3 regions of the Nocardia sichangensis genome follow, and region 1 is predicted to be linked to each of the others. Evidence: riboswitches for the same ligand, from Rfam matches in the RefSeq annotation. Region 1 holds a riboswitch; each other region holds the start of a gene.

Region 1 (7,398 bases):
CCTCGCGCAGCGGGAAGGCGACCGGATCATCGCCGAAGTCGATTCCTACGCGCCCGGTTTCGCGGAGACGGTGCTGCGCAGACACGTACAGACACCCGTGGACCTGGAGCGCGAACTCGGGCTCGTCGGCGGCAACGTGATGCACGTGGAGATGTCGCTGGACCAGATGATGCTGTGGCGTCCGCTGCCCGAGCTGGCGGGGCAGCGGGTGCCCGGCGCGCCGGGACTGTATCTGACGGGCGCGTCCACCCATCCCGGCGGCGGCGTCTCCGGCGCCAGCGGACGGACGGCCGCCGCACTCGCGCTGCGCGACCTGAACCGGCCCAGGTTGTCGCGGTGGCTGCGACGATGACGGATTCGGGCGAACTGCCGCCCGAGGCGACAGAACGGTTCCGATACCGCTCCGCGCGTTTTCTGCTGCCACTCGCCTTGGTCGTGCTGACGATCGTCGCGCAGATCGGTTACCCACTCGCCGCGGGTGGTGCGCGCGACCGTGTCACCGTCGCGGTCGTGCTGCTCTCCGCCGCCGCCGCGCTGGCGCACGCGACCGCGACCAGGGGGTTCCGCTATGCCGTCGGTTTCCTGATCATCGTCTCCGGCGTCGGGCTCACCGCCGAGGTGATCGGTACCGCGACCGGCATACCGTTCGGCTGCTACGAGTACGCGACCGACCGGCTCGGGCCCGCTCTGCTCACGGTGCCGCTGCTCGTCCCGCTGGCCTGGACCGGCGGGATGTATCCGGTGTGGGTGGTGGCCGGGTTGTTGTCACGGCACACGGTCACGCGGGTCCTTGCGACGGCGGTGGGCGCGGTGGGCTGGGATCTTTTCCTGGATTCGCAGATGGTGATCGACGGGCAGTGGGCCTGGTGTGACACCCACTCCGGCCTGCCCGGGCTGGACCTGATTCCGGTGACCAACTACCTGGGCTGGTTCGCTGTCGCGCTCGTGATGGGCTGCTTGCTGGCGCTCTGGGAGCGAGCGGCTCCGGATCCCGTACGGGTAGCGCGACCGGGTGGCCGCGCGATGGCGGTCGCCGTACCGGTGGCCTTCTTCCTGTGGACCTGGCTGGGGTCGGCGCTGGCCCACGCGGTGTTCCTCGGTCTCCTGCCGTCGGCCGGATACGGTTTCGCCGGTATGGGTGTGCTCGGTGTTCCCCTGCTCGTCGTCCTGGCTCGCGCGCGCCGCTGACCCGGCGTGATTCCCCGCACTCGGCGCGCCGACGCGCGCGATGAGTGGCGCGTTTCATTCCGGGCGGACGGCCTGGCACGATGTCACCCGTGCAGCCGAGTCCCGTCACCACGAAGCTCGATACCCCGGATCGCCCGCCGCGGCGGGTCCCACGCCGTGCCGCGCGTGCCGCTTCGGTCGTCCTGCTCGCGGCGATGCTGGTCCCGATGCTCGCAGCGTGCCTGCGGGTCCAGGTTTCGATGGGGGTCTCGTCCAACGACCGGGTGTCCGGACGGATCGTCGCCGCCGTGGTGCCCGCCGACGCCGGGGACAAGGGCCCGCAGCTGAAGGCGCCCGAGACGCTGGCCGCCAAGGTGCGGGTGGAGCCGTACGCCCAGGACGGATATATGGGCAGCCAGGTCTTCTTCGAGGATCTGTCGTTCGGCGAGGTGCAGCAGCTCGGCGGGCTGTCCGAGCAGACCCAGGGCATGTTCCAGTTGCAATTCCAGCGCACCGGCGACCTGGTCAGCCTGAGCGGGCGGGTCGATCTGAAATCGGTGCCGCCGCACGGCTCGGACGTGCAGTTCACCATCGCGTTCCCGGCCCGCGTCGCAAAGACCAACGGCAGCCGCGAGGGCGACAACGTCGTCTCCTGGAAGCTGCCGCCCGGTGATGTCTCCACGTTGCGCGCCGAGGTCAGTTACGCCGACCCGAACACCCGCTCGTTCGCGGGCTGGGCGGGCATCGCGGGCGGCATCACGCTCGCGGTGGCCGCCATCGTCGCGGCCATGGCGTACATGGACCGCAACCCCGCCGCGCCCGGCGCGCCGGAGGTCGGCTTCTCGCTCAGCCGCTGGTGGCGCTCGGTGACGCAGAATCGCTGAGCGACAGGTCGGTGTGCCGCGATAGCGTGGCCCACATGGTGAGTGCCGACCTGCCGAAGACGTTGCGCGCGAACTCGATCCTGCCGTCCTTCGCCGCCGCGGTCGCCGTGTTGGGCGCGGGCATCGCGCTGTACAACCGGATCACCGTACGGCGGTTGACGAACACCCCGACGACGGTGATCGAACCGGTCACCGTCTGTATCCCGGCGCGCGACGAGGCCGACCGGCTACCCGAGCTGATCGGCGACCTGCGCGCCCAGGTGGGCGTGCCGCGCATGGCGGTACGCGTCCTCGACGACGCGTCCACCGACGACACCGGCGCCGCGGCCCGCGCGGCGATCGACGGCGACCCGCGTTTCACCTTGCTGCACAGCGAGTCCGATCCGGTCCCCGGCTGGACCGGAAAGGCCACCGCCTGCGTCCGGCTGGCCGAGGAGGTGTCGACGCCGGTGCTGATCTTCTTGGACGCCGACGTGCGGCTGGCCCCGACGGCGCTCGCGGCGGCGGTCGGCGCGCTGCGCGAACGACGCGCCGCGTTGGTCTCCCCCTGGCCGCTGCAGGTGGCAGGCTCGGTGGCGGAGGCGCTGGTGCAACCCCTGCTGTGCTGGTCGTGGGCCTCGACGCTGCCGGTCACCGCGGCCGACCGGAGCCTGCGGCCCGCCACGGCGGTGGCCTGCGGGCAGTTCCTCGTGTTCGACAACGCCGCGTACCGCTCGGTGGGCGGCCACACGGCGGTGGCCGGAAGCGTCACCGAAGACCTCGACATCGCCCGTACGCTGCGGCGAGCCGGTCATTCCACGGTTCTGGTGGCCGCGGGACCGCTGGCCCGCACCAGGATGTATCGCGACGCCGCGGAATTGGACGCGGGCTACTCCCGCTGGCTCTGGTCGGCCTACGACGGCACGATAACGGGTGGAGCGGCGGTGGGACTGGTTGCCGCCCTTGCCTATTGGGTGCCGCCCGCAGTGGCGGTGTTCGGCCGCGGGGCGCACCGCCGGGCGGGCCTGGCCGGCTGGCTCGCCGCCGTCGCCGGGCGACTGCTGGCCCGCTCGACCGAAACCGGCGGCCCGCTGAAACCTTCGGACCTGCCTGCCGCCGTCGCGCATCCGGTGTCGGTGGCGGTGTATCTGCTTTTGTGGGTGCGATCACACCTGGCCCGGCGCCGCGGCACGGCCCGCTGGAAAGGTCGGCCGCTTCCCTGAGCAGCCGTGCCACGGTGACGGAAATCTCATGGCACCGGGGTAATTCCCACCGTCGGCAGGAAGAAGCAGGACTTGGCGCCGTTCTGCACCGTGCCGAACATCGCGGCGAGCACGGTGCCCTTCCCGGTGTCCACCGGGACCGCGCGCACCCCGCCCATCGGGAGGGACGCGACGAGGAAGTCCCGGATCGCCTGCTCGGCCGCGGGCCGCTGCTCCGGCGGAACGGCCGCGGGAACCATCGAACGCGCGACCTCGGGCAGCGGCCCCATGGCGGCGGTGCCGCTGCGACCGGTACTCAGATTCAGCCAGCTCACCTGCATTCCGGCGGTATTCGGGCCGTCCGGTCCGAGCCCGTAGGGCACGAAGGTGAACATGGCCTGCCCGGCCTTGACGGCGCTGAGGTCCTGGCCGGGAATCTGGACGGTGGTCTTCGGCCACGGCCCCGGAATGGCGCCTGCCACGGCGGGCGCCAGACCGGCCGTGGTGTTGTCGAGGCAGAACGCCGACGCGCTCGGGTACGCGAACGGCTGGATACCGAGCGCGCGCAACGCGTCGAGCGCGGCTTGATACGCGCCGAACAGGTCACCGGGAGCGGCGATCGGCACGGAGTCCTCGGGGAACGCGGGAATCGTGGCATCCGGAGCCGCGAACGCGGCCCCCGGCCCGGCGAGCACGAAGGCGATCGAACTGGTCGCGACAGCGGACAACTGGGTCAGACGGCGCAATATGGTCACGAAACCTCCTCATCGGCGGAACGATCGAGGGGGACAGTACTCCGGCAAACGCAATCAGCAGCCGAGATTGCACACAGCAATTTCGTGGCGAGTCCTGTTTGCCCGGAACGGACCTCCGCGTAGCCCACCGGCGTTCCCCAGCGTCGGCGATAGCCGTATGCTGCATCGGACCATCCCAGTCCGGCGCCACGCGCCCGGGATCGGCGAAGCGAGGAATCTCACCTCGCCCTCGGCAGAGCAGCGCACGCCCGGTTACTACAAAGATCCGATGAATCGGCGTCGACAAGATCTACGCTCACGGTGATTACTTCTCTTGTTCCAGGCTTCCCTTGCTGGGCATCATGATTCGGCTCGCCCCTGACATCCGTTGACGGGGGGTCGGCGCCAACCATCCAGAGCGACCGAGAGACCTGGCTCGTCGACGTCGCAGCAACCCCCCGGTCACCGGGTGCGGGTGCTTCCGCCGGGACCGATGGAGGAACCGAAGTGATCATCGAGGACCCGTCATGAGCGCGTCCACCGCGCCGGACGCCGCCCCCGAGGCCGCCGCGCCGACCGAACCGGACCCGACCGGAACACCGGCCCCCACCGAGACCGGCGCGACGCCGACCGTCGCGAAGACCCGGCATCCCTGGCGCTGGGTGATCAGTGCCGTCGCGCTGATCCTGCTCGCCCAGTTCGTGCACGGGCTGGCCACCAATCCCGGCTGGGATTGGCCGACGTTCGCGCGGTACATCACGGCCGAGTCGGTGCTATCGGCGCTGCGGGTCACCTTGGAGCTGACCGCGTGGGGCACGGCGCTGGGTTTTCTGCTCGGCACCGCGCTCGCGATCGCCCGGCTGTCGAACAACCCGGTGCTGCGGGTGATCGCGTGGGTCTACATCTGGGCATTCCGCTCGATCCCGCTGATCGTGCAGCTGCTGTTCTGGTTCAACATCGCCTACCTGTATCGGACCCTCTCGGTCGGCATCCCGTTCGGGCCCGCGCTGTTCACCTTCGAGGTGAACGGGGTGATCAGCGGTTTCACCGCCGCCGTGATCGGCTTGGCGCTGCATCAGGCGGCGTATTCGGCCGAGATCATCCGGGCCGGGTTCATCTCGGTGGACGCTGGTCAGCTGGAAGCCGCCGCCGCCTTGGGGATTCCACGGCTGCGGCAATTCCGCACGGTGGTGGTGCCGCAGGCGATGCGCTCGATCCTGCCGAACGCGGCCAACGAGGTGATCAGCCTGTTCAAGGGCACCTCGATCGTGTCGGTGATGGCGATCGCCGAGCTGTTCTACCAGGTCCAGGTCATCTACGGGCGCAACGGACGGGTGGTGCCGCTGCTGATGGTCGCGACGGTCTGGTACATCGTGCTCACCACGGCGCTCTCGGTGGCGCAGTACTACATCGAACGCCACTACGCCAAGGGCGCGCACCGCACGCCGCCGCCGACGCCGCTGCAACGCGCGTGGCGGAAGCTGCGTGAGGTCGCCGAGGTCGGTCCCGCCGCACCGCGCGGAGCGACCCGATGAGCGCCACACCCGCCGTGCAGGTCCGCGGCGTCCGGAAATCCTTCGGCTCGCACGAAGTGTTGCGCGGCATCGATCTCACCGTGCGATCCGGCGAGGTGGTGGCCGTGATCGGCCCGTCCGGGTCGGGCAAGTCGACCCTGCTGCGCGTGGTGAACCATCTGGAGACGCTGGACGCGGGCACCGTGCACATCGACGGCGAGCTGATCGGATATCGGCTGCGGCGCGACCGCTTGCACGCGCTGCCCGACCACGCGGTGCGCAAGCAGCGCTCCCGGATCGGCTTCGTCTTCCAGCAGTTCAATCTGTTCCCGCATCTGACCGTGCTCGACAACGTCACGCTCGCACCGCTGTCCGCGCAGCGGCGCGATCGGACCGAGGTGGAGCGCGAGGCACGCCTGCTGCTGGATCGGGTCGGCATCGGGCACCTGGCGGACGCGTATCCGCGCAGGCTGTCGGGCGGGCAGCAGCAGCGGGTTGCGATCGCCCGCGCGCTGGCGCTGCGCCCCCGCGTGATCCTGTTCGACGAGCCCACCTCCGCGCTGGACCCGGAACTGGTCGGCGAAGTGCTCGACGTGATCCGCGATCTGGCGCACGGCGGCACCGCGCTGGTGATCGTCACCCACGAGATCGGCTTCGCCCGTGAGGTCGCCGACACCGTGGTGTTCCTCGACGAGGGCGTCATCGTCGAGCAGGGCCCGCCCTCGGTCGTTCTCGACCATCCCGAACACCCGCGCACTCGCGCGTTCCTTTCCCGAGTCCGTTGACGAACAGGTATCCGATGAAGTTCTCCGCCCTGGTCACCGCCGCCGCGACCGCGGTCGTGCTGCTGGCCACCGGCTGCACCGAACCCGAGGCGGACAGCGCCGCGCAGCCCGCCGGTTCGGTCACCTTCGACCTCTCCCCCGCCCAGTCCGGCCGCGTTCGGGCCGCCAAGGTCGATGCCATCGCCGCCGAGGTGCCGAAGGCGATCCGCGACCGTGGCACGCTGGTCGTGACCGGCACGTCCGGGGCAGCGCCGCCGCTGCGGTTCTACGCCACCGACGACCGGACGGTGGTCGGCTCGGAGATCGACTTCGCCTCGCTGGTCGCCGACATCCTCGGCCTGAAACTCGATGCGCAGGTGGCCGATTGGTCGCAGAACTTCGTGCGGGTGGACTCCGGTGAGGTGGACGCGTTCATCTCCAACGTCACCGTCACCGAGGAACGCAAGGAGAAGTACGACTTCGCGACCTACCGCAAGGACAACGTCGCGCTGGAGGTGCCGATCCAGAGCAAGCTGGAATACAAGGATCGGACGAGCCTGGCGGGCAAGCGGATCGGGGTCGGCAGCGGCACCAATCAGGAGCAGCTGCTGGTGAAGTGGAACGAGCAGAACCGGGCCGAGGGCCTGCCTCCGATCGACATCGCCTACTTCCAGCAGACCACCGACTACTACCTGGCGCTGGCCTCGCAGCGGCTCGACGGCTACCTCGGGCCGAACCCGACGGCGATCTACCACGCGGCCACCGCGAAGCAGACCAGGATCGTGGGCACCTTCTCCGGTGCGGGCGAGGCGCTGCAAGGCGAGATCGCGGTGCTCACCAAGAAGGACAACGGGCTGATCACCGCCGTGCAGCACGCGCTCGCCTACGCCATCGAGCACGGCACATATCAGCAGGTGATCGACCGTTGGGGCCTGCAGAGCGAGAAGGTCACCGAATCGCGGATCAACCCGCCCGGCCTGCCGAAGAAGCGCTGAGCCGATGACACAACCGCTCTCGACCCCGACGCTGCGCGTGCACCGGGTCGCCCAGGACGATCCCTTGGCCGCGCCTCTGCTGGCCGAACTCGCCCTCGAGTACAGCAGCCGCTACGGTCGCACGCCCGGCGAGGTGCACGCCTCGTTGCGCGAACACCC
Region 2 (7,398 bases), on a different contig from region 1:
CCGGCCAGCTCGATGACCTTGATGCCCGCGAGCGGGCCCTGCTTGGCGGTGGATGGAGTGCTCACGCCCTACCTCGGTTCGTCGTTGATCCAGCGCACCGGCGGTCCGGCGCGTCCTCCCGAACGCGGCCGGGAGGGTTGTATTGACAGTATGACAATAACGCCGGGGCCGGAGCCGGGGGCATACCCGGACGACGGATGGACGACGAGTCGCCCGTTCGGTCGCCCGGTCCTAGGCTGCACGTGTGCAAGCGCTGTCTGATCAGGGGTGGTACAACCTTCTCGCCGGTCTCGCGATTCTGGTCGGTCTGGTCGGCATCGTCGTGCCGATCCTGCCGGGCGTCATCCTGATCTTCGCGGCCATCGCCGTCTGGGCCTTTCTCACCGGGGGCGCCACGGCCTGGACGGTTTTCGCGATCAGCACGGTGCTGCTGGTGCTCTCCGGCGTCGTCAAATACACCTGGCCGGGGCGCAGGATGAAGGACGCGGGAGTGTCCAACCGCGCGGTCCTGCTCGGCGCGATACTCGGCGTCATCGGCTTCTTCGTGATTCCGGTGATCGGCCTGTTCGTGGGCTTCGTTCTCGGCGTTTATCTTTGGGAACTCCAGCGGCTGCGCGTCAACCGGCAGGCGTGGCAGGCGACCGTGCACGCGTTGAAGGGCGTCGGACTGTCCATCCTGATCGAACTCTTCGGCGCGTTGCTTGCCACCGGTGTGTGGCTCGCCGGTGTGTTCGCCGTCTGAGCGCTACCTATCGATGGCGGGGAACGGGATCGTGTCGCCCGCGCGGCTTCCCGGGAGTTCGTCGCGGCGCAGCCGGAGGGTCGGCGGTTCGGGCCGGTACAGCGGCAGCGTGGGGGCCGGCTCCTCGCGGACGACACGCTCGCGGGCCGGGAGCCGATAGAACGCGCGCGCGTTGTCCTCCAGCACCGCGTACATGTCGGTGCCCACCACGTCGCAGAGCAGATCCACGTCCGAGTCCCGGAACGGACGTCCGGCTCGGGTACCGGGCAGATCGGTGCCGAACATGAGGGCTTCCGGATTCACCGCGTGCACGCGGCGCAGCGTGTCGGCGACGTTCATCGCGACCCGGCCGAAACCGGTCGCCTTGACCTTGGCTCCGCGGTCGACCAGGTCCAGCAGGAAGGGCAGCCCTTCGGCGGACATGCCCAGATGGTCGACCGACAGCGCGGGCAGCTTGGAGATGACCGGTTGCAACGAGGCCAGCATCGTGCCGTCGATGTAGACCTCGACGTGCCAGCCGGCCAGCTCGTACGCGCGCAGCGCCTGCAACGTCATTCCGGCGATGTCGGTGGCCGCGCGCTTGAGGTTGAAACGCAGTGCGCGCACACCGATCCGGTCCAGTTCGAGGATCTCCTCGTCGGAGGCGTCGAGATCGAGCCGGGTGACGCCGACCCAGCCCTCGCCGAGTTCGGCGAGGGCGGCCTTCAGGTAGGTCTGGTCCGTGCCCTGGAACGACCCGCTGACCACGGCGCCGCCGCTGACGTCGTAGCGCGCCATGCGCTTCCGGTAATCGGCGATGGTGAACGGGTCGGGCAGGTAGCCCTCGTTCTCGGCCAGCGGAAACCGCGGGTCGAAAATGTGCAGGTGGGCATCGAACACTTGTACAGAATGCCTCAGGGTCGGATTTTCCGCTGCCACAGCAGGGGTGTCGCGATGGCGGCGGAGGGGGTCACTGCGGGGTGATCAGACCTTGTGGGGTTCGCTGGCGCGCAGCATGTCCTCGCGTTCGACGACCTTGACGCGCTCGCGGCCCTCCGGCTCACCGAGGGAGCGTTCGTGCGCGTCGAGGCGGTACCAACCGGCCCAGGTGGTGAACGGGATGCCCTTGCCTTCGAGGAACTCGATGACGGCCTCGGGGTCGGGCCGCTCGGCCGGGGTGAAGCCGGGAGCGTCGTCCAGCAGGCAGGCGATGGTCTCGTTGGCGTCGCCCTTGGTGTGGCCGATCAGGCCGACCGGGCCGCGCTTGATCCAGCCGGTGACGTATGTGGCGGGCAGGTAGCGCGCGGCGCCGTCGGCGTTCTCGTCGATGAGCACGCGGCCCGCTTCGTTCGGCACGGTGCCGGCCTGGTCGTCGAACGGCAGGTTGGTCAGGTTCTGCGACAGGTAGCCGACGGCGCGGTACACCGCCTGCACGTCCCAGTCCTTGAACACGCCGGTGCCCTTGACGTTGCCGGTGCCGTCGAGCTCGGTGCGCTCGGTGCGCAGGCCGACGACCTTGCCGTTCTCGCCGAGAATCTCGGCGGGGGATTCGAAGAAGTGCAGGAACAGCTTGTGCGGCCGGTCGCCCGCGTCGCGGATGGCCCACTGCTCGAGCGTGTTGGCGACCATGTCGACCTGCTTGGAGTGACGGCGCGCGGCTTCGGAGCCTTCGTCGTAGTCGATGTCCTCGGGGTCGACGATGACCTCGATCGTGGGCGAATGGTCGAGCTCGCGCAGTTCCAGCGGGGTGAACTTGGCCTGCGCGGGACCGCGGCGGCCGAAGACGTGCACCTCGACGGCCTTGTTGGCCACCAGGCCCTTGTAGACGTTCGGCGGAATCTCGGTCGGCAGCAGTTCGTCGCCGGTCTTGGCCAGCACGCGGGCGACGTCGAGGGCGACGTTGCCGACGCCGAGGACGGCGACCTTCTCCGCCTCCAGCGGCCAGGTGCGGGGGACGTCGGGGTGGCCGTCGTACCAGGAGACGAAGTCGGCGGCGCCGTAGGAGCCGTCGAGGTCGATGCCGGGGATCGGCAGGGCGCGGTCGGCGTTGGCGCCGGTGGAGAAGATCACCGCGTCGTAGAAGGCCCGCAGGTCGTCGAGGGTGATGTCGGTGCCGTAGTCGATGTTGCCGAGCAGGCGCACCTGCGGCTTGTCGAGGACCTTGTGCAGGGCCGTGATGATGCCCTTGATGCGGGGGTGATCGGGCGCGACGCCGTAGCGGATCAGGCCGAACGGCGCGGGCATGCGCTCGTAGAGGTCGATCGACACCTCGGCATCGGACTTCATCAAGGCGTCGGCGGCGTAGATCCCGGCCGGTCCGGCGCCCACGATCGCGATGCGGAGCGGGCGGGTCTTCGCGGTGTGCGCGTCAGGCCCGGAGGAGGAAGCCTGCGTCACCACGGAGGGCTCGCGGACACCGCCATCCTCTACTGCACTCTGTTCGGTCATCTCTTTACGCGCACCTTTATGGTCGAAACAATTAATGACGTCGGGCTTAGCTTAGGCTAAGTTGACGCACCGGCTCGGTCGCACCCGTCCGGTGCGGACGCCGGCGTCGCCGGCTCGTGGCTGCACGGTGCTCCGTTCGCCGCGGCGTAGAGCTGCCGATTCGCTATGACAGCAGGCCGCCGTCCCGCGATTCTATCGGGATGGCCGACGCCGCCCCGCGTCGGTGCGTGAACTCGACGGATGCCATCGACAGCCACGATTGCCGCTTACCCGCTCGCGCGCGGTCTATCGCCGCCGCTCGCCCCTGGTCGGCGTCGCGCCGGTGTTTGCCCGGGGTCGAGCGCTCGATACCGGCGCCGACCAGGGATCATCGAGCCATGACCGAACAGCAGCCGACCGCGGGCGAGGACGAGATCATCCGGGTCGATCAGACCGATAAACGCTCGGTGGTCCCGTTCGTCGCCGCCGCGGTGGTCGCGGCGATCGTGCTGATCGCGATCGTGCTCGGCGGTGTGCTGTCACCCGCTGAGAAAAATGTCACAGACGCCGACCGCATCACGGCGGCCGTCCGAAACTTCGTCGACGGTGCCAACCGCAGCGACGCCGTGCCGCCGCCCGGCACCGCGTGCCAGGGCTTCGACGCCGCCCACTCACCGCTGGCGGGCCAGGACGGCGCCGGAAAGCCCGTCGAGATCACGAAAATCGACCCGCCCATGGTGGACGGCGACCGGGGCAAGGCGACCGTCACCACGAAGGTGGACGGGCAGGAGAAGACGACGACCTGGATTCTCGCCAGATCCGGCGACAAGTGGCTGGTATGCACCTGAGCGTTCGCGCAGGGTGCGTCACCGTTTGACACGGTGACCCGGGTCGGTGCAATCTCAGTCGAAGGTCATGAGAACCAGTGTCAAGCCCCGGCATTGCTGGTCGGCAACCCTCCTCCGCGGTGGGGTGCTCCGGGTGACGACCTGGCGGCGCCCTGGTCCCGGGCGCGGCAAGTGCGGATTCGCAGGAGGTGCACATGAGTTATGCCGGTGACATCACCCCTCAGCAGGCTTGGGAGTTGCTGCGGGACAATCCGGAAGCCGTCCTGGTGGACGTGCGGACGGAAGCGGAATGGAGATTCGTCGGAGTCCCCGACACGAGCCCGATCGAACGGCCGACCGTGCTGATCGAGTGGGTCGATTCCACGGGAGCGCGCAACGAGACGTTCGTCGAGCAGCTGAAGCAAGCGCTCGACGGCCATGATCCCGATGCTCCTGTCGTCTTCCTCTGTCGCTCCGGTCAGCGTTCGGTGGGTGCGGCGATCGCCGCCACCTCGGCGGGCTACCGCACCTCCTACAACGTGCTGGAGGGCTTCGAAGGCCCGCTCGACGAATTCGGGCATCGCGGCGGCTCCGGCTGGCGTGCCCTCGGACTGCCCTGGCGGCAGTCGTGATCACCGGCGGCGCGTTCGACAAGCCGCTGCCCGAGAGCGTCGGCCCCGCGACGCTCGGCGTGCGCGGCGGGCTGCGGCGCTCCGGTTTCGAGGAGACCGCCGAGGCGCTCTACCTCACCTCCGGCTTCGTCTACGAGAGCGCGGAGGCCGCCGAGGCCGCGTTCACCGGCGAGGTCGAACATTTCGTCTACTCCCGCTACGGCAACCCGACGGTGGCCATGTTCGAGGAGCGGATGCGCCTGCTCGACGGCGCCGAGGCGTGCTTCGCGACCGCGAGCGGCATGGCCGCGGTGTTCACCGCGCTGGGCGCGCTGCTGGGCGCCGGCGACCGGCTCGTCGCCGCGCGCAGCCTGTTCGGCTCGTGCTTCGTGGTGTGCAACGAGATACTGCCGCGCTGGGGCGTGGAGACCGTCTTCGTCGACGGCGAGGATCTCGACCAGTGGGAACAGGCGCTGTCCGTGCCCACTCAGGCGGTCTTCTTCGAGACGCCCGCCAATCCGATGCAGACGTTGGTCGACGTGCGGCGGGTGAGCGAGCTGGCGCACGCGGCGGGCGCGAAGGTCGTGCTGGACAACGTGTTCGCCACTCCGCTGCTGCAACGCGGCTTCGAACTCGGCGCCGACGTGGTGGTCTATTCGGGCACCAAGCACATCGACGGCCAAGGCCGCGTGCTGGGCGGCGCGATCCTCGGCGCCCAGGACTACATCGACGGCCCGGTGAAGACGTTGATGCGCCATACCGGCCCGGCCCTGAGCCCGTTCAACGCGTGGACGCTGCTAAAAGGCTTGGAGACGATGCCGCTGCGGGTGCGCCATTCGACGGAGTCCGCGCTGCGGATCGCCCGCTTCCTGGAGAGCAACCCGGCCGTCAGCTGGGTGCGATACCCGTTCCTGGATTCGCATCCGCAGTACGCGCTGGCCACGGGCCAGATGAGCGGCGGCGGCACCGTGGTCACCTTCGAGCTGAACGCACCCGAGAACGAGGCGAAGAAGCGCGCGTTCGAAGTCCTGAACCGGTTGCGCATCGTCGACATCTCCAACAACCTCGGTGACGCCAAGTCCCTGATCACCCACCCCGCGACCACGACACACCGCGCCATGGGTCCCGAAGGCCGGGCCACCATCGGTTTGTCCGACGGCGTCGTCCGCATCTCGGTGGGCCTGGAGGACGTGGAAGACCTGCTCCAGGATCTCGACCAAGCCCTCGCCTGAGCAGGGATCGGTCACATCGGCATGGTGACGCCGGGTGAAGACGGTGCACCGTGCAGGATCAAGTGGCTCGGAACGTCGTCTTTCTTGTCGTTCTTCTTGCCGTTCTTGTTCTTGCCCGGCAGGTCGAAGGCCAGCCGGATCGTGTCGGCGCGGCCGGGCGCGATGCGTGCGAAGTCGTCGCCGGGCGGGTTGAGTCCGGCGGTGGCCGCCGCGTCGGGTGCGACGGAGCGGCCCGCGGTGGTGACCAGCCGTTGACCGGTGACGTCGAGGACTTGGTCGCGGTCGGACACGTTGGTGACCGTCAGCGTGACGATGGTTCGGGAACCGCCGCCGGAGCCCACATCGGTCACGGTGAAAGCGAAGTTTCCGTCGCGCACGGCAGTACCCGGATTCGCGGGTTGTCCGCCGGTCGGGGGCAGCGGAGTATCGGTCGGCGTAGCGGTTTCGCGGGTCGTCGGACCCGCGACGGGCGCGGACCCGATGCCGCCTACCAGCAGCCACAACGCCGCCGCGGCGACGAGCGCCGCCCCTGCGGCGACGGGTATCCATCGGCGCTTTCGCCGACGATGGAGCTGGCCGGTCGGAGCGGGTGAACGTACCTCGGGCGTCGGCTGCGCCGCAGTGGCGGCGGTCATGACGCGAGTTCGCGGGCGGGCGGCCGGTGCCGGGAGAGGCGGGGCCGGTCGCGCGACCGTGGACCGGGCCAGAGCGGCCGACGCCGCCGCGGCGAATTCCCCCGCGCTGCCATAGCGTGCGTCCGGCTCTTTGGCCATTCCCCGGGCGATGACGTCGTCGAGTGCGGCCGGGACGCCGTGGGCCGCCCGCGAGGCGCGCGGCGGCTCGGCCATCAGATGCGCCCGCATCTGTTGTGCCGGATCGCCCGCGCCGTAGGGCGGTTGTCCGGTGAGGGTCTCGTAGAGCACGCAGGCCAGCGAATAGACATCCGACCTGGCATCGACCGTGCCGGTGAATCGCTCCGGCGCCATGTACCCCAGCGTGCCGACCACCAGCCCGGTGGCGGTGAGCGCGGTGCCGTCGGCGGCGCGGGCGATACCGAAATCGATCAGATATACGAAACCGCTGGTGTGCAGAAGGATGTTGCCCGGCTTCACATCGCGGTGCACGAGTCCGGCCGCGTGCGCGGCGTCCAGCGCCTCGGCGGCCTGGGCGATGACGTCGACGGCCCGATCCGGCGGCAGCGCGCCCGATCGAAGCCGGGTGCCCAAGTCGACGCCATCGATGTAGGCCATCTCCAAGAACAGATGGCCGTCGACCTCGCCGAACGCGTGGATGGGCACGATGTGCGGGTCGCGCGCCCGAGCGCCCAGCCGCGCCTCCCGCTCGAAGCGCTGCCGATAGAGCGAATCCGCGGTATACGCCGCGGACAGCACCTTGAGCGCCACGGCGCGGCCCTCAGGGTCGTGTGCCAACCACACCTCACCCATGCCGCCACGACCCAGCAAGCGTTCGAGCGAGTAGTTCCCGAACGTGCCACCGGCGCTCTGCACGGACATGCCTCGACCGTATCGCCGGGTTTCGTCGCCATCGCGGGCGGGAGGGCGTCCGCTTTCGTGCTGTCG
Region 3 (7,398 bases), on a different contig from region 1:
GACGACCCCCGGCAGATCGCCGTGGAGACCGATCTGGACGCGCTGGCCAACGTGCCGGAGGACGATCCGCTGGTCGAGGAACTCGCCGCGCGTTATCTGGTGTTCTGATCAGGCCGTCGATGCGCCGCCGTAGGGGGGCAGCTGCGGTAGTCGCTCGGCGAGCAGCCAGCTGTCCCACAGTGGGCGTAGCGACACCAGGCTGTAGTGCCCGGCCAGGTCGGTGAATTCCTCGGTGGTCACCGACGAGTGGCGGTAGCGAATGGTCCATTCCCGGAGCAGGTCGAAGAAGGTCGAGTCGCCGAGTTCCAGGCGCAAAGCGTGCAGGGTGAGCGCACCCCGCTTGTAGACGCGGTCATCGAACATCCGCTGCGGTCCCGGATCGCCGATGACGATGTCCTGGGGCTCGCGGGCCAGGTTGTGCCGTGCGGCGCGGGCCAGCTGATCGGCGGTCGGCCCGCCCGCGGCCTCCGACCAGATCCATTCCGCGTAGCAGGCGAAGCCTTCGTGTAGCCAGATGTCCCGCCACTGCCGGATGGTCAGGCTGTTGCCGAACCACTGGTGGGCCAGCTCGTGCGCGACCAGTCGTTCCGCGCCGCGGCGGCCGTCGCAGTGGTTGGCGCCGAAGATGGAGATGCCCTGCGCCTCGATCGGGATCTCCAGTTCGTCGTCGGTGACGACGACGGTGTAGTCCGCGAAAGGGTAGGGGCCGAATTTCTCGCTGAAGACCTCGAGCATCCTCGGCTGACGAGCGAAGTCGTGGTCGAAGTTGGCGCGCAGCCGCGCAGGCAGGATCGCCTGCATCGGCACCGCCTGCGAAGAACCGATGCGGTGCTTGCGGTAGTGACCGATCTGGATGGTGGCCAGGTAGCTCGACATCGGCTCAGCCTGCTCGTACACCCATGTGGTCTGACTGGACTTGGTCTGCTTGCGCAGCAGGGTGCCGTTGGCCACCGCGTAGTAGGGCGAATCGGTGGTGATCGAGATCCGGTAGCTGGCCTTGGAACTCGGGTGGTCGTCACACGGGAACCAGGACGCCGCGCCATTGGGCTGACTGGCCACGATCGCGCCTTCGGTGAGTTCTTCCCACCCGACCTCGCCCCACGGCCCGCGCACCGGTTTCGGGGTGCCGCCGTACTGCACCACCAGCGCGAGCACGCCGCCCGCCGGAATTCGCTGTTGCGGCGTCACGACCAACTTGCCGTGCTGATGGGCGAATTTCGCGGCCTTGATCCCGTTGACGGACACCTTCGACACGCTCAGCGCTTGGCCGAGATCGAGTGCGAACCGGGTGCGCGCCTCGGTGGTCACGGCGGTGATCTCGGCGCGCCCGGTGAGCCGGTTGGCGGACACCCGATAGGCCAGTTCCAGCTCGTACCGGGAAACGCGATACCCCCGGTTGCCGTTCTGCGGGAGGTACTCGTCGATGGGGGCTTCGTAGAACTTGCCCGCCATCAGCGTGCCCCGGGATCGCCCGTGAACCAGGGCGCGATCGGGTTGCCCCACCAGCGCGTCGAGGCGGGCACCGCGTCGCCGCGCATGACCAGGGAAGCCGGGCCGATGGTCGCGCCGTCGCCGAGCGTCGAGGCGGGCAGTGCCACGCAGTGCGGACCGAGGGTGGCGCCCGCGCCGAGGGTGACGGTGTCCATGGCCATGATCCGGTCGTGGAACAGGTGGGTCTGCACCACACATCCGCGTTCCACGGTCGCGCCGTCGCCGAGAGTCACCAGGTCCGCCTCCGGTAGCCAGTAGGACTCGCACCATACCCCGCGCCCGATGCCTGCGCCGAGACCGCGAAGCCAGAGGTTCAGGACGGGCGTCCCGGTCGCCGCACGCGCGAACCATGGTGCGGCAACCGTTTCCACGAACGTGTCGGAAACCTCGTTGCGCCAGACGAACGAACTCCACAGCGGATGCTCCTCGGCGCGGATCCGCCCCACCAGCAACCACTTGGCGGCCACCGAGGTCGCCCCCGCGACGCCACCCGCCGCCAGCAGCACCAGTCCGCTGAGCAGCCCGGCCGTCAGGTGGCCGAAGGTTTGCGCGAGCCACGCGAGGGTGCACAGCACGCCGAGACCGATCGCGAAGGTCACCAGAACCGGGATCAAGCGGCACGTCTCTACGATGCCGCGGGCGACGCGCAGGCGGGCGGGCGGATCGAAGGTGCGCGCCGTCTCGGCGTTCTCCGTGGCGCGGCGCAGCCGGACCGGTGGGCTGCCCAGCCAGGACGAGCCGGGTTTCGCTTTGGACGGCGCCGCCGACAGCACCGCGACCAGCCCGTTCTTCGGGACCCGTCGCCCGGGGGCGGTCATGCCGGAGTTGCCGAGGAAGGCGCGCTTGCCGACCTTGGCCGCACCGATGTGCAGCCAGCCGCCGCCGAGTTCGTAACCGGCGATCATGGTGTCGTCGGCCAGGAACGCCCCGTCGGCGACGGTGGTGAACTTCGGCAGCAGCAGCACCGTGGAGGCCTCGACGCTCTTGCCCACCTTCGCGCCGAGCAAGCGCAGCCACAGCGGGGTGAGCAGGCTGGCATACAGCGGGAACAGGAAAGTGCGTGCGGAATCCAGCAGGCGCTCGGTGGCCCATGCCTGCCAGCCGACCCGGCTGCGCACCGGGTGATAGCCCTCGGTCAGGCCGATGCTCAGCAGCCGGACCGCGACGATGGTCGCCGCGGCGTAGACGCCCAGGCTGAGCAGGGTCGCGAAGGGAAGCACGGCGAATGCGCGCGCGACGCCGCCCGCGAGCGTGCGGGTGTCGCGAACGAACCAGGCGAGGAACGCGCCACCGGCGCCGATGCCGAGAATCGGCATGGCGGCCAGCGCCATCGATGTGACACCGAAGACGCCGACCCAGCGGCGGGCTCGAGCCGGCGTGTGCGCGGGCCAGCGGTGCTGGGCCTTGCCCACCTTCACCGCGGGCGAACCGGCCCACTCCTGTTCCGCCTTCACCTTGCCCGCCACCGCGGAGCCGGGCGCCACCTCGGCGTTCCTGCCGATCTTCGTGCCGGGCAACAAGATCGAGCGCGAGCCGACCACCGCGCCGGGGCCGACGGTGATCGGGCCGAGATGCACCACGTCGCCGTCGATCCAGTAGCCGGACAGGTCGACCTCCGGCTCCACGCTGCAACCATCGCCAAGTTCGAGCATCCCCGTCACCGGCGGGAGGCTGTGCAGGTCGACCCCCTTGCCGATCTTCGCGCCGAGCGCGCGGGCGAACGGCACCATCCAGGGGGCGCCGGACAGATTCTCCGCGCCGCTGGCCTCGGACAGGCGCACGGCCGCCCATAACCGCAGATGCACCGAGCCCCCGCGCGGATAGCGCCCCGGCCGGACGCCGCGCAGCAGCAGCCGCGCGCCCGCCACGCAGATCGTCATCCGGCCGAGCGGCGAGATGAACAGCAGGAACGCGACCAGCGTCCACCACCAGGACAGCTGTGGCAGCCATGGCAGCGACCCGGACCAGGCCGCGATGTTGCCGACGATCGCCAGCCAGGTGAGCCACTGCAGGCCGGTGAGGGTGGTGAGCGGGATGGTGGCGAGTACCTGCGCGGCTTGCGCGAGCGGTGGCGTCGGCCGCACCGTCCGGTCGGCGACGGCCACGGTGGGCGTGGTCTGCTCCAGCAGCTCGGCGAGCGCGCCCAGGCGGGGATGGTCGTAGACGTCCGCGACGGCGATCTGCGGATACCGTTCGCGCAAGGCGGTGACCAGCTGGGCCGCCGCGAGTGAACCGCCGCCCAGGTCGAAGAAGTCCGCGTCGAGATCGCCGACCTCCGCGCCGAGGATGGCGTCCCAGAGTCCGGCGATCCACAGGGCCGTGCCGGTCAGGTCGTTGTCGTCGTCGTCCTCGGCGGCGTTGGGCAGCGGCCAGGGCAGCGCGTCGCGGTCGACCTTGCCGGAGGTGCGGGTGGGCAGTTCGTCGACCACCGCGAGCCGGGGCACCAGCGGCGCGGGCAACTGTCCGGCGAGGACCGCGCGCGCGGCCTTGGCATCGAAATCCGGTCCGGGTCCGGTCAGATAGCCGACCAGTAGCTTGTTGCCCGCTTTTGTGGTGCGGATGGCCGTCGCGGCGCCGGTGACTCCGGGCAGGCGTTGCAGAGCGTTATCGATCTCGCCGAGTTCGATGCGCCGCCCGCCCAGCTTGATCTGATCGTCGGCGCGGCCGAGGAAGACCAGACCTGCGCTGTCGTTGCGCACCAGGTCGCCGCTGCGATACGCGCGCTCCCAGCCGACGGAGGCCAGCGGCGCGTACTTCTCGGCGTCCTTGGCCGGGTCGAGGTAGCGGGCCAGCCCGACGCCGCCGATCACCAGTTCGCCGGATTCCCCCTCGGCCACCGGGTTACCCGCCGCATCGACGACGACCAGATCCCAGCCGTTGAGCGGCAATCCGATTCGGATCGGCCACTGACCGTCCAACCGCGCGGCGCAGGCGACGACCGTGGCTTCGGTGGGGCCGTAGGTGTTCCACACCTCGCGCGCCACATCACCGTTTCCGGCGAGACGCTCGGCGAGTTCCGGCGGGACGGCCTCGCCGCCGAAGATGAGCAGGCGCACCGCCTCCAGCGCCTCGACCGGCCAGGTCGCCGCCAGGGTCGGGACGGTCGAGACCACGGTGATCCGCCGCCGCACCAGCCATGGACCGAGATCGGCGCCGGTGCGCACCAGCTCACGCGGAGCGGGCACCAAGCAGGCGCCGTTGCGCCAGGCCAGCCACATCTCCTCGCAGGACGCGTCGAAGGCGACCGACAATCCGGCGAGTACACGGTCACTCGGGCCGATCGGGGCGTCCTGAAGGAACAGGTCGGCTTCCGCGTCGACGAAGGCGGCCGCGTTGCGGTGGGTGACGGCAACGCCTTTCGGGGTGCCGGTGGAACCCGAGGTGAAGATGATCCAAGCGTCATCGCGGGGAGTCGGCAGCGTCGACCAGCTTTCCTCGCGCTGATCTTCCGCCGCGCGGATGCCCGCGGCGGTGGTCTCGATGCCCGCCGCGGTCACGATCGCGGTGACCTGCGCCTCGCCGAAGACCAGTTGGGCGCGCTCGTCCGGGTCGTCCGCGTCGACCGGCACGTAGGCCGCGCCGGAGTACAGGACGGCGAGGATGGTCACGTAGAGCTCACGGGTACCCGACGGTATGCGTACGCCGACCCGGTCGCCCGGTCGCACACCAGCGGTGGCGAGACGGGCCATGGTCTTCTCGATCTCGACGACCAGCTCCAGGTAGGAGAGCACTACTCGGCCGTCATCGATGGCAGGGGCGTCGGGGTGGGCGAGCGCCGTCGCGGTCAGGATGTCGACCAGTGTCCTGGCCTCCGGCGCGCGGTCACCGCGCGACAACGGGCCCGCGGGCGCGTCGACGTCTATCTCGAGCATGGTGCTCTGCGCACCTCCCATCGACTCGCCTCACACTTTCCCGTTGTTGTGTCATAGCTGGGTTACCAAAGGGCAAACGCCACGATGGCCAGTTGTCCACGGTACCCGGGGTTGTCGTCGTTCGTTGTTCACCGGAGTGGACGCCGGATCGGCGGGCGCCCTGCGCGTCGTTGCAGGTGGGATCGATATTCGCCGCCGCGACAGGGCAATCGCTGGTCGGTCCGTCGACCCTCGGGTTCGCCGGGAGATCGCTCGTGTGCGGGTGTGATTCCGCTCATCGAAGCGGTGCGGACCTCGGGATGGGCGCGTGCGGCGTCGAGGCTCGTGGCGCCGGCGACCGGTCCGCCGCCTCGGAGCGCGGTCGAAGGCGTCAGTTGCCGAGGGGCGCGTGGGATCCCGAGGCAGCGGCTCGCGCGCTGTCGTCGGGATGCTTGTAAAGGCTCACGCCTGGTGGTTATCTCCACGCGGTGCTCCTGGGGACTCGGGGTCGAACGTGGTTGACAGCGCCGGGGCGCTTCTGCCACCCTCGGGTCAGGTCATGAGTGCCAGCGCGAAGCCCCGGCTTGCTGGCCGGCAACCCTCCTCCGCGGTGGGGTGCTCCGGGTGACGACCCGGCCGCCGCCCGACCGGGCGCGGCAAGCGCGGACTCGACGAATCATGCGATTGCGGGTCCCTGAGCCGACGGGATTCACGTGATGACTACCACTGTCGACAACACCTGTGCCGCTCTCGCCCGGGTCTCCGGCGACGAATTGCTCGTTCCGCTGGTGCAAGGCGGAACGGCCACCTACGCCAACTTCGACTACGCGGCGAGCGCGCCGGCGTTGACGCAGGTCACCGACCGGGTGCAGCAGTTGCTGCCGTACTACGCGAGCGTGCATCGCGGCGCGGGCTACGCCTCCCGGATCTCCACCGAGTGCTACGAGGCCGCCCGCGGGTCGGTCTCCCGGTTCCTCGACGCCGCCGACGACCAAGTGGTGGTGTTCACCCGCAACACCACCGACTCGCTGAACCTGCTCGCGTCCTGCGTGCCCGGCGACACCGTGGTGCTCGACATCGAGCACCACGCCAACTTCCTGCCCTGGACCAGGCAGGGCAGGCGGGTCGTGCAGGCCGCCGACACGGTGGAGGAGACCATCGGCAGGCTGGTCGCCGAACTGTGCAGTAGGCCCGCCGCACTGCTCGCGGTGACCGGTGCGTCGAATGTGACCGGCGAGGTGCTTCCGCTGGAGCGGCTGGCCACCGTCGCGCACCAGTGCGGCGCCCGAATCCTGGTCGACGCGGCCCAGCTGGCTCCGCATCGTCGAATCAGCCTGCGCGCCAGCGGAATCGACTATCTGGCGTTCTCCGGCCACAAGCTGTACGCGCCGTTCGGCTCGGGTGTGCTGGTGGGCAGACGGGATTGGCTCGACGCGGCGCGGCCCTACCTCGCGGGCGGGGGCGCGGTGCGTGAGGTGAGTACCGACGCGGCCGAGTGGGCGCCCGCTCCGCAGCGGCACGAAGCCGGGTCGCCGAACGTGCTCGGCGCCGCCGCGCTGGCCGCCGCCTGTGACGCGCTCTGTGCCATCGACGCCGAAACCCTTGCCGCGCACGAACATCGACTCGCCGACCGTCTCCGCGACGGCTTGGCCGAGATTCCTGGCGTTCGGCTGTTGCGCATTTGGACCGACAGCCCCGACTCCGTCGGCATCGTCGCGTTCACCCTGGACGATTTCGCCCCCGGCCAGGTCGCCGCCTTTCTTTCCGCCGAACACGGTATCGGCGTCCGCGACGGACGCTTCTGCGCCCACCCGCTGCTCACCCGCCTCGGCTTGGACGGCGCACTGCGCGCGAGCATCGGCCTCGGCACCACCTCCGCCGACGTCGACCGTCTGATCGATGCGATAGCCACCCTCGTGGCGACGGGCCCCACCTGGAACTACGCCGCCGAGAACGGCGTATGGAACCCGACTCCCGAAACGCGCCCCTTCACCTCCACAGCCCCCACCGGCGCGGCTCCCTGCCTAGTCGGCTGAAACGACGCTTGTTCCTCGAT

The links. Region 1 has a riboswitch for S-adenosylmethionine ahead of ACL03I_RS33875 (amino acid ABC transporter permease). Riboswitches for the same ligand answer to the same signal wherever they lie in the genome.
Region 2: another riboswitch for S-adenosylmethionine. It lies ahead of ACL03I_RS01200 (rhodanese-like domain-containing protein); the one in region 1 lies ahead of ACL03I_RS33875 (amino acid ABC transporter permease).
Region 3: another riboswitch for S-adenosylmethionine. It lies ahead of ACL03I_RS23690 (aminotransferase class V-fold PLP-dependent enzyme); the one in region 1 lies ahead of ACL03I_RS33875 (amino acid ABC transporter permease).

The regions. Positions count from the first base shown of each region.
Region 1 is NZ_JBJZOK010000035.1:43,172-50,569, forward strand. It holds gene ACL03I_RS33850 (phytoene desaturase family protein) at 1-352, shown strand, start outside; gene ACL03I_RS33855 (carotenoid biosynthesis protein) at 349-1,188, shown strand; gene ACL03I_RS33860 (LppM family (lipo)protein) at 1,269-2,051, shown strand; gene ACL03I_RS33865 (glycosyltransferase family 2 protein) at 2,087-3,253, shown strand; gene ACL03I_RS33870 (hypothetical protein) at 3,280-3,987, opposite strand; SAM riboswitch class I at 4,373-4,466, shown strand; gene ACL03I_RS33875 (amino acid ABC transporter permease) at 4,494-5,501, shown strand; gene ACL03I_RS33880 (amino acid ABC transporter ATP-binding protein) at 5,498-6,265, shown strand; gene ACL03I_RS33885 (ABC transporter substrate-binding protein) at 6,280-7,239, shown strand; gene ACL03I_RS33890 (GNAT family N-acetyltransferase) at 7,244-7,398, shown strand, end outside.
Region 2 is NZ_JBJZOK010000001.1:227,314-234,711, reverse strand. It holds gene ACL03I_RS01225 (CaiB/BaiF CoA transferase family protein) at 1-65, opposite strand, end outside; gene ACL03I_RS01220 (DUF456 domain-containing protein) at 245-742, shown strand; gene ACL03I_RS01215 (amidohydrolase family protein) at 746-1,621, opposite strand; gene ACL03I_RS01210 (FAD-dependent oxidoreductase) at 1,706-3,169, opposite strand; gene ACL03I_RS01205 (Rv0361 family membrane protein) at 3,547-3,996, shown strand; SAM riboswitch class IV at 4,060-4,176, shown strand; gene ACL03I_RS01200 (rhodanese-like domain-containing protein) at 4,191-4,607, shown strand; gene ACL03I_RS01195 (O-succinylhomoserine sulfhydrylase) at 4,604-5,818, shown strand; gene ACL03I_RS01190 (serine/threonine-protein kinase) at 5,830-7,332, opposite strand.
Region 3 is NZ_JBJZOK010000017.1:156,588-163,985, reverse strand. It holds gene ACL03I_RS23705 (hypothetical protein) at 1-108, shown strand, start outside; gene ACL03I_RS23700 (M1 family metallopeptidase) at 109-1,452, opposite strand; gene ACL03I_RS23695 (Pls/PosA family non-ribosomal peptide synthetase) at 1,452-5,363, opposite strand; SAM riboswitch class IV at 5,898-6,011, shown strand; gene ACL03I_RS23690 (aminotransferase class V-fold PLP-dependent enzyme) at 6,059-7,378, shown strand.